3 regions of the Pseudomonas sp. JQ170C genome follow, and region 3 is predicted to be linked to each of the others. Evidence: riboswitches for the same ligand, from Rfam matches in the RefSeq annotation. Region 3 holds a riboswitch; each other region holds the start of a gene.
The links. A riboswitch is a leader RNA that binds a small molecule or an ion and turns the genes downstream of it on or off. The one in region 3 is predicted to bind cobalamin.

Region 1 (3,268 bases), 1.6 Mb from region 3:
GGCATCCAGGAGGTAGAGCATGCCACCGCACTCGGCGAGCAAGGGCTTGCCCTGCTGATGATGGGCGCGGAGGGAGGCCAGCATTGATGTATTGGCGGCCAGCGCCTGGTGGTGCAGTTCCGGATAGCCGCCAGGCAGGTACAGGCTGTCGGCAGGCGGCAGCTCGCGGTCATGCAGGGGCGAAAAAAACACCAGCTCCGCGCCCATGGCCCGCAGCAGATCGAGGTTGGCACCATAGGTGAAGGCGAATGCCTCGTCGCGGGCCACGGCAATCGTCACGCCGTCGAGCAACGGCTCGATCACCTGCTCGGTGGGCCCGGCAAATGCCACGGCGGGCGGCAGCGCCGACTCGCAACTGGCACCCAGGGCCGCTGCCGCAGCGTCGAGGCGTGCATCCAGGTCATTGAGTTCGCTGGCCTGGACCAGGCCAAGGTGACGGCTCGGCAGCTCGATGCCGGTCTCCCGCGACAGGCCACCGTACCAACGCAGCCCCTCGGTCAGGCTGCCTTCCAGCAACTGGGCATGGCGCAGGGTGCCGACCCGGTTGGCCAGCACCCCGGCAAAGGGCAGGTCCGGCTGGTAACGCGCCAGCCCCAGGGCCAGGGCGCCGAAGGTCTGGGCCATGGCCGTGCCATCGATCACCGCCAGCACCGGCACGCCGAAGTGGCGGGCCAGGTCGGCGCTGGACGGCGTACCGTCGAACAGGCCCATGACCCCTTCGATCAGGATCAGGTCGGCCTCGCCCGCAGCTTCCCACAGCAGGCGCCGGCTTTCCTGTTCGCCGACCATCCACAGATCGAGCTGGTACACCGGGGCACCGCTGGCCCGCTCCAGAATCATCGGATCGAGAAAATCCGGGCCGCACTTGAACACCCGGACCCTGCGCCCCTGGTTACGGTGCAAGCGCGCCAGGGCGGCGGTCACGGTGGTCTTGCCCTGCCCCGAGGCAGGCGCTGCGATCAGGACCGCCGGGCAGTGCCGGGTGTCGGTCATAGCTCGACGCCCTTCTGGGCACGGATGCCGGACTGGAACGCATGCTTGATCATGCCCATCTCGGTCACGGTGTCGGCCAGTTCGATCATTTCATCCTTGGCGCCACGGCCGGTGACGATCACGTGCTGCATGGGCGGGCGCGCCTGCAGGTCACTGAGCACCTGGTCCAGGTCCAGGTAGCCATGCTTGAGGGCGATGTTCAGCTCATCGAGCACCACGAAGGCAACGCCGGGGTCCTGCAGCAACTGGCGCGACACGGCCCAGGCCGCTTCGGCGGCGGCGATATCCCGCTGACGGTCCTGAGTCTCCCAGGTAAAACCCTCGCCCATGACGTGGTAGCGCACCTGTTCGGGAAAGCGTCGGAAGAACAGCTCTTCGCCGGTACTGTTGCGGCCCTTGATGAACTGCACCACGCCGCACTGCATGCCGTGGCCCATGGCCCGGGCGAGCATGCCGAAGGCTGAACTGCTCTTGCCCTTGCCGTTGCCGGTGAGCACCAGCAGCAGGCCGCATTCATTGGGGGCGTTGGCGATACGCTCGTCGATTACCGCCTTTTTGCGCAGCATGCGCGCCAGGTGGCGTTCGTCACGCTCGGTGGATTCAGTCATCGAAGTCTCCGCAAACCACTGTCGGCCCGTTCGCAACGAGCGTAGCAGCACGTGGCTGCAAGGTTCGCGGCAAACAGAGGACGACAGATGTATGGAAATGGCAGACGAAGAAAGGCGCAGGGCTGCGGCGCAAGCCGAAGAAACCGCGCATCACCCTCCGTGATGCCGTTGACTGTTTCAGGCCGGTCTCCGGGCTTGTGAGCGGGGCCATGAACACCCGGGACCGCGCGCCTTCCCGGGTGGACTCACCCAGTGGCCATGCGCGGCCTTGACTCACTTACCGTTGCGGGGGCAGCGCCGGACTCGCACGCAATTGCGTACCCACCGGCTTCCCTGTTTCACCCTGCCAGGCCTTGGCCCGCAGAGCACCTGAAACAAGTCGCGAAGGTTAGAGGGTTGCACCCGGAGCGTCAATCGAAGGCGCCGGGGGAACCTCCATCGCCTGGGTGCCTCTACCTTCAACAGAGGTCAACTTTCGAGGCACACGACATGACCACGACCCGGATTGCATGGCTGCTGGCGGTGACTGCCGCGCTGGGCGGCTGCGGCGAGACCGCCCGACTGGACGTCAGTGACGGGTTCGGCCCGTCGCCGCAACTGCCCGAGCCGAACAAAACCCTGATCCCCACGGTCAACGTGGCGCCGGCGATCGGCTGGCCCGAGGGCGCGAAGCCTGCCAGCGCACCGGGCACGCAAGTGGCGGCCTTTGCCGAAGGCCTGGACCATCCACGCTGGCTCTATGTGTTGCCCAATGGCGATGTACTGGTTGCAGAGACGAACGCGCCACCCAAGCCAGAGGACGGCAAGGGCATTCGCGGCTGGGTGATGAAGAAGGCAATGAGCCGCGCCGGTGCCGGTGTGCCCAGCGCCAACCGCATCAGCCTGCTGCGCGACAGCGATCATGACGGGGTCGCCGAGACCCGCACCACATTCATCGAGAACCTCAACTCACCGTTTGGCATGACCCTGGTCGGCAACCATTTATATGTGGCAGCCACTGACCGCTTGCTGCGCTTTGACTACCAGCCCGGGGCCACCTCGATCAACGGCCCCGGAACGCCGGTCACCGACTTGCCTGGGGGGCCGCTGAACCATCACTGGACCAAGAACGTGATTGCCAGCCGCGACGGTAAAAAGCTGTACGTGACCGTGGGTTCCAATAGCAACGTCGGTGAAAACGGCATGGATCAGGAAGAAGGCCGCGCCGCCATCTGGGAAGTCGACCCGGCCAGCGGCCACAAGCGCATCTTCGCCTCCGGCCTGCGCAACCCCAATGGCATGGCCTGGGAGCCACACAGCGGGCAACTGTGGACGGCGGTCAACGAACGAGACGAAATCGGCAGCGACCTGGTGCCCGACTACATCACCTCGGTCAAGGACGGCGGTTTTTATGGCTGGCCCTACAGCTACTACGGCCAGCACCTCGACCAGCGAGTGAACCCGCAGGACCCACAATTGGTCGCCAAGGCCATCGCCCCGGACTACGCCGTGGGGCCGCACACTGCCTCGCTGGGCCTGACCTTCGCCGAACCCGGTGTGCTGCCACCGCCGTTCGACCAGGGTGCATTCATTGGCCAGCACGGTTCCTGGAACCGTAAGCCACACAGTGGCTACAAAGTGCTCTTCGTGCCCTTCAGCACCGCAGGCACACCGGCGGGCAAGCCGAT
Region 2 (3,268 bases), 770 kb from region 3:
GCACGTTTCTCGGGCGGTTGCCGGCACGCGACACCGTCTGGCCGCCCACCGTCTGGTCGAAGTCGTCGTATTTGGCGCGTACCACCGAGGCATTGGCCGAGACCTGCCACTGATTGGCCAGGGCCAGTTCCAGGGTCGCTTCCAGTCCGTCGGAGGTCTGCTGCCCGGCCTGTTCCTTGAGGTGGGTGACGGGGTTATCGACCAACAGCTTTTTCTTGACGATGTGGTAGGCCGCCAAAGTCCATTCGCCACGGCCGTCCCAGAACAATTGCTTGAGGCCGAACTCGGTCTGCCTGGCTTCGGTCAGGTCGAAGTTCTGCTGGCTCGGGCTGAGGGTGATCAGGTCGCTGACGCCGTCCTCGCTGGTGGAGTACTGGCCGTACAGCGACAGCTCGTCAGTCACGGCAAACACCAGGCCCGCGCGCCAGTTGCCTCCGCCCAGGCTGCGGTCGGTGCGGGTGTCGTTGACCAGGTTGTCGCGGTCGATGTGGTTCTGGTCGCGGCGGATGCCGGTCACCAGCGACCAGCGCTCCGACAGCTGGGTGCGGTTCTCCGCGAACAGGGCGAAGGTGCGGGTGGTGCTCCGGGATTGCGGGCGGGTCGGGTCCTGGCTGTGGAAGTAGCCCGGTGCCGGGTTCCAGGGGTCGATGTAGTCGCCGCCAATGTCGTTGTACGGCGAGTTGCTGTCGATGCCGAAGCGAATACGGTTGTACTCGGCGCCGACCACGGTCTTGCTGGCCAGGCCGAACAGCGAGTGATCGAAGGTGAAGCTCTGGCGGTCGCCGATCTGCTCCTGGTGGTGCTTGATCTCCAGGTAGCTGCCACGCTCCAGTTGCCCCAGGTCGCTGTGCCAGGTGTAGTCCTCGGCGTTGCGCCAGTGGCGGCGACTCTTGATGTAGTAGAGCTGGTTGCTGGCGCTGATCGACTCGCTGATGGCCCAGTCGGTGTTCAGGCGCGTCCATTCGTCGTGGTAGCGCTGTACGTCGTCGCGCACGTTGTAGTTCTTCTTGCGCAGGCTGTCGCGGGAATGGCCGTCGATCAGCGGTGTGCCGAAGTAGTTCATCGGCTCGGCATCGCCGCGCTCGTGGGCCAGGGTGAAGCTCAGGTCGTCGCTGGCATCGAAGCGCAACGCCGCGCTCATGGCCAGGCTTTTGGAGTCGCCACGGTCTACCCAGCCGTTGCCTTGCTGGTTGTTGAGGGTGACCCGGTAGCTCAGGCGCTCACTCAGCGAGCCGCCGCTGTCCAGGCCCAGTTGCTGGCGATCGTAGGAGCCGTAGCCCAGGCGCAGGTGGTTGCGGATGTCGCCGGCGAAGGGTTTTTTCGGGATCACGTTGATCACCGCTCCCGTGGCGCCTTCGCCGTAGAGCACAGACGCCGGACCCCGGATGATGTCGATGCGCTCGACCATCCATGGGTCGACCGGGAAGGTCAGGGTGCCGGCCCCGGTGTACATGCGCGAACCGTCGAACAGGGTCATCACCGAGCCGTGGCTGGTGAACCCACGGGCCGACAACGCGGTGTTGCCGTTGCCCGGCGTGCCCACCGAGGTGATGCCGGGTGAGCGAGTGACGGCGTCCTGCACAGTGATGTTGTTGCGACCGTCAATGGCCTCGGTACCCAGGCTGCTGGTGCTGGCCGGGGTGTCCATGGCGCTCAGGTTCAGGCGTGAACCGGCGGGCAGGGGTGTGGCCAGGCTGATCGGTTCGTTGTCGCTGGTGCTGGTGACGGCCGTCGAAGGCAGGGCCAGGGCAGAAGGGCTGTGTTCTTCAGCGAAGGCTGGCAGGGAGAGTGCCAGGCAGGGGGCCAGGGCATTGGCCGCCAGGGAGTGAAGCTTGGAATTACGGGACATGTCGTTCCACAGTCAACAGGAAGAATGAATCCCGGAGGGAACAACGCACGGAGGAATTGCGCGCGCAGGCGAACGCAACCCGGCCTGCGCCCGCCCACCGCGGGGTTGCCAAACAGAAGCTTCAGGCCGGTCTCCGGGCTTGCGAGGGTCATGAAGGCCTTCACCTTCCCATGCCGAGGCACAGTGGTGTTTTGAAGGCTTCGCTCGCTTACCGTTGCGGGGGCAGCGCCGGACTAGTCACGAACGTGACGCACCGGCTTCCCGTTTCACCCTGCGCACGGCGGCGCAGGACACCTGAAACTGGCGCGCATGGGAACACCGAATGCTTTTGCCGTCAATCCGTAGGAGCGGGCTTGCCCCGCGATGCGGTGTGTCTGAATGAATGCAATCGCGGGGCAAGCCCGCTCCTACGGATCATCAGCGGCCGCGTTTGCGCGATACCACGGCCTCGATGTTCTTGCGCCCGATCAGCTTCGGTTGTGCAGGTTCTTCCAGCCACTTGTACATCACCAGGCTGTCCACCAGCCCCAGCCGTGCATGGCGATACGCCCGCGGCAGGCGCCCGACGATTTCAAAGCCCAGCTTCTGCCACAAGGTCACGGCTGCTTCATTGCTCGACACCACCGAATTGAACTGCATGGCCAAAAAGCCCTGCTGGCGCGCCAACTGCTGGGAGTGCTCGCACATCAGGCGGGCCACGCCGCGACCGCGGGCGGCTTCGCAGACCATGTAGCCGCAATTGCTCACGTGGCTGCCGGGGCCGGCGGCGTTGGCCTTGAGGTAGTAAGAGCCGAGCAGTTGGCCGTCTTCTTCGGCCACCAGGGTGTGCAGGGGGGATTCCAGCCACAGTTCACGTGCCTGATCCAGGTTCAGGGCCGGGTCGAAGGCATAGGTTTCGCGGGCGCTGACGATGGCCTGGAAGGTCGGCCAGAAGTGTTCGAAATCAGCGGCGGTCATGGGGCGGAGGGTAATCATGGCGGTTCCTGGCAACGTGAACCGCGAGTCTGAAAGCGTTGGTGCCGGCATGCAACTGTTTGTGCAGGCCGGCACCGATGTGGTCAGTTATCGCCCTTGCCGACCGCATCCATCGCCCGCGCCGAATACACCAGCGCCGCGCCGGCATTCATGGCCACCGCCACGCCCAGTGCCTCGGCGATTTCTTCACGGGTCGCACCTTGCTTGACCGCCTGCGCCGAATGCACGGCAATGCAGCCGTCGCAGCGGGTCGTCACGGCCACGGCCAGCGAAATCAACTCGCGGGTCTTGGCATCCAGGTGGTTGGTCTTGGCCCCGGCGCCGCTGGCGGTCATATAGCCGTTGACCGTGTCGGGGGACAGTTGCTTGAGGTCGCCGATACCGGCCATCAACTGCTTACGGTAGGCGTCCCAGTCCATCATGCTCATCGTCTTCACCTTGTGC
Region 3 (3,268 bases):
CAATGCTGTCGTCCGGCACGAAGCCGCCGGGCTGGGTCCGCAGCAGGTGCATGAATCAAGCGCCCAGGGCGGCGCGCAGGCTCGCTTCCAGTCGGCTGGCATCGAGGTCCTGGCCGATCAGCACCAGGCGCGTGGTACGTGGCTCTTCACTGCGCCAGGCGCGGTCGAAGTGCTTGTCGAAACGGGTGCCCACCCCCTGGATCAGCAGGCGCATCGGCTTGCCGGGGATCGCCGCAAAGCCCTTGACCCGCAGGATGCCGTGTTGCACCACGAGCTGGGTCAGGGCGTCGAGCAGCAGGCTTTCGTCGGCTTGCGGCAACTCGATGGAGATCGAGTCGAAGGCGTCGTGGTCATGATCGTCATGGTCATCGCCATCATGGTGAGAATCATGGTGGGTGCGACGGCCGTCGATATGCGCTTCGGATTCGGCGCCCAGGCCCAGCAGCACGTCAAGCGGCAGGCGACCGCTGCTCGCCTCGATCACCTTGACCGCTGGCGGCAACTCTTCCTGCACCTCGGCGCGTACCTTGGCCAGGTCTTGAGGGGCAATCAGGTCGGCTTTGTTCAGTACCACCAGGTCGGCACTGGCCAGCTGGTCGGCGAACAGTTCGTGCAGCGGCGACTCGTGGTCCAGGTTCGGGTCCAGCTTGCGCTGGGCATCGACTTGATCGGGGTAAGCGGCGAAGGTACCGGCGGCCACCGCCGGGCTGTCGACCACGGTAATCACCGCATCGACCGTGCACGCGTTGCGGATTTCCGGCCACTGGAAGGCTTGCACCAGTGGCTTGGGCAGGGCCAGGCCGCTGGTTTCGATGAGGATGTGGTCCAGATCGCCACGGCGTGCCACCAGCTCGCGCATCACCGGGAAGAACTCCTCTTGCACGGTGCAGCACAGGCAGCCGTTAGCCAGTTCATAAACCCGGCCGCTGGCTTCTTCCTCTGTGCAGCCGATGCTGCACTGCTTGAGGATTTCGCCATCGATACCCAGCTCGCCGAACTCGTTGACGATCACGGCGATGCGTCGGCCCTGGGCGTTGTCGAGCATATGACGCAGCAGCGTGGTTTTGCCCGAGCCGAGGAAGCCGGTGACGATGGTGACGGGGAGTTTGGCCAGTGTTTTCATGTCGATGCCCTTGGCAGCAAATGGCGGGCATGCAGGACGAGAACCGCAGGCAGCACTGCCCGGGCGCGTTCGCCACCGGATCACCCCGCCCGGTTTAATGTCGGAAACTGATCGAGGCAGGTCTCCTGGCTTGCATTGCACCGGCCGCCGGCCAGTGGAACGACGCCTTCCCGCAGGGATGCAGTGGCTGTGTCGATCCGTTCAATGCTTACAGTTGCGGGGGCAGCCGCGGCTTGAACCGCGTTCCCGTCTTAGCTTCGGCCCGCGCCGAAGAACCTCGAAGCGGCTAGGCTACGCAGTGCCCGGTGAGCGGTCAACTGCTGTCACAATTGACGCTTGCGTAGTTGCATGATTTGCTAGTGCGATTCGTTTGGGTGCCCTTGACAGGGTGAAACGGGAAACCGGTGCGTCATACACGTGTTGTTCACGGCGTAGGACAAGTCCGGTGCTGCCCCCGCAACGGTAAGCGAGAAAAGCGTCAGAACCACTGTGCCCGTAGTCCGGCATGGGAAGGTGACGCCTTCGGCGCGGCACTCTGCCCGCCCTCGCCAGCCCGGAGACCGGCCCAGGCTCGATTTGACAAACCCGCGGTGGGCGGGCGCTGTTGCAACCCCTGGGCGTCTTGCGTGCAGGGGTTTCTTGCGCTTGCCTGTTGCCGACAACACCAAGAGGAAAGCGCCATGCGTACCAGTACCGCCAGTCACTCCGCCGTTACCCCCTCAACCCTGAGCCAGCGCCTGCTGGTTGCTGTCGGTGCCTCGCTGCTGGGCCTGTGCCTGGTCTACTTCGCCGGTTTCTCGCATATCGAAGCCGTGCACAACGCTGCCCACGATACCCGCCACAGCGCCGCCTTCCCTTGCCACTGAGTGCCCACCCATGATCAAGCGTATTGCCAGTACCGCAGGGTTTGCAGGCCTTCTGGCCGCCCTGCTGCTGACCCTGCTGCAAAGCTTCTGGGTCGCGCCGCTGATTCTGCAGGCGGAAACCTATGAAAGCGCAGCTCCGGTGGTCGAGGCCCATGAGCATGCTCCTGGCGTCGCCGCCGACCATCACCACGACAGTGAAGCCTGGTCGCCTGAAGATGGCTGGCAGCGTGTGCTGTCGACCACCGGCGGCAACCTGGTGGTCGCCGTCGGTTTCGCCCTGATCCTGGCCGCGCTCTACACCCTGCGCGCGCCCAACAGCGCCGTTACCGGTGCGCTCTGGGGCCTGGGCGGCTTTGCCGTGTTCTGCCTGGCACCGACCCTGGGCCTGCCGCCGGAGCTGCCGGGCACCGCCGCCGCTGACCTGGCCCAGCGCCAGGCCTGGTGGGTGGGCACCGCCGCCGCCACCGCCGTGGGGCTCGGGCTGATCGTGTTCGCCCGTAACTGGCTGCTCAAGGCCGTGGGCGTAGTGTTGTTGGTAGTGCCTCATGTGATTGGCGCGCCGCAGCCTGAAGTCCACGAAATGCTCGCCCCAGAGGCCCTGGAAGCCGAGTTCAAGGTCGCCTCGCTGGTGACCAACGCCGCGTTCTGGCTGGCCCTGGGCCTGATCAGCGCCTGGCTGTTCCGCCGCCCGAACCAGGCCTGACATGCAGTTGTTTGTCGGCCTGGGTTGCCGGCGGGGTTGCCCCGCCGACACGCTGGGCAACCTGCTCGAACACACCCTCAAGGCCCACGACCTGCCCCTCGCGGCGGTCGCGGGCCTTGCCAGTATCGACCTCAAGCGCGACGAGCCGGGCCTGACTCAATTGGCCAGGCGCCTGGGTGTGCCCGTTGTGTTTTTCTCGGCTGCGCAGCTGTCGGCCTTCGCGCCGCGCTTGAGCCACCGCTCTGACGTCGCCTTCGCCCACAGCGGTTGCCACGGCGTGGCCGAAAGCGCCGCCCTGGCCATGGCCGAGCAGGTGGCCGGCCCCGCTCACCTGCGCGTCACCCGCACCCTAAACGCCGATGCCACCCTGGCATTGGCCACCGCCCGCGGCATTGGCGGATAATCCCCCTATTTCTCCCAAGGACTGTGCATGACCGTCTACTTCATCGGTGCCGGCCCCGGCGATCCCGAGCTGATTACCGTCAAGGGCCAACGCCTGATCCACCGTTGCCCGGTGATCATCTATGCCGGCTCCCTGGTGCCTGCCGCCGTGCTCGAAGGGCACAGCGCCCAGAC

Region 1: another riboswitch for cobalamin. It lies ahead of cobO (cob(I)yrinic acid a,c-diamide adenosyltransferase); the one in region 3 lies ahead of U9R80_RS13530 (CbtB domain-containing protein).
Region 2: another riboswitch for cobalamin. It lies ahead of U9R80_RS10220 (TonB-dependent receptor); the one in region 3 lies ahead of U9R80_RS13530 (CbtB domain-containing protein).

What each region holds. Positions count from the first base shown of each region.
Region 1 covers NZ_CP141608.1:4,571,111-4,574,378, forward strand. Annotated here, with positions in the region: gene U9R80_RS20810 (cobyrinate a,c-diamide synthase) at 1-993, opposite strand, end outside; gene cobO (cob(I)yrinic acid a,c-diamide adenosyltransferase) at 990-1,601, opposite strand; cobalamin riboswitch at 1,765-1,989, opposite strand; gene U9R80_RS20820 (PQQ-dependent sugar dehydrogenase) at 2,091-3,268, shown strand, end outside.
Region 2 covers NZ_CP141608.1:2,166,289-2,169,556, forward strand. Annotated here, with positions in the region: gene U9R80_RS10220 (TonB-dependent receptor) at 1-1,849, opposite strand, end outside; cobalamin riboswitch at 1,957-2,162, opposite strand; gene U9R80_RS10225 (GNAT family N-acetyltransferase) at 2,267-2,824, opposite strand; gene U9R80_RS10230 (carboxymuconolactone decarboxylase family protein) at 2,908-3,252, opposite strand.
Region 3 covers NZ_CP141608.1:2,931,402-2,934,669, reverse strand. Annotated here, with positions in the region: gene cobN (cobaltochelatase subunit CobN) at 1-52, opposite strand, end outside; gene cobW (cobalamin biosynthesis protein CobW) at 56-1,123, opposite strand; cobalamin riboswitch at 1,222-1,418, opposite strand; cobalamin riboswitch at 1,479-1,706, shown strand; gene U9R80_RS13530 (CbtB domain-containing protein) at 1,804-1,989, shown strand; gene U9R80_RS13525 (CbtA family protein) at 2,000-2,692, shown strand; gene U9R80_RS13520 (cobalamin biosynthesis protein) at 2,694-3,095, shown strand; gene cobM (precorrin-4 C(11)-methyltransferase) at 3,123-3,268, shown strand, end outside.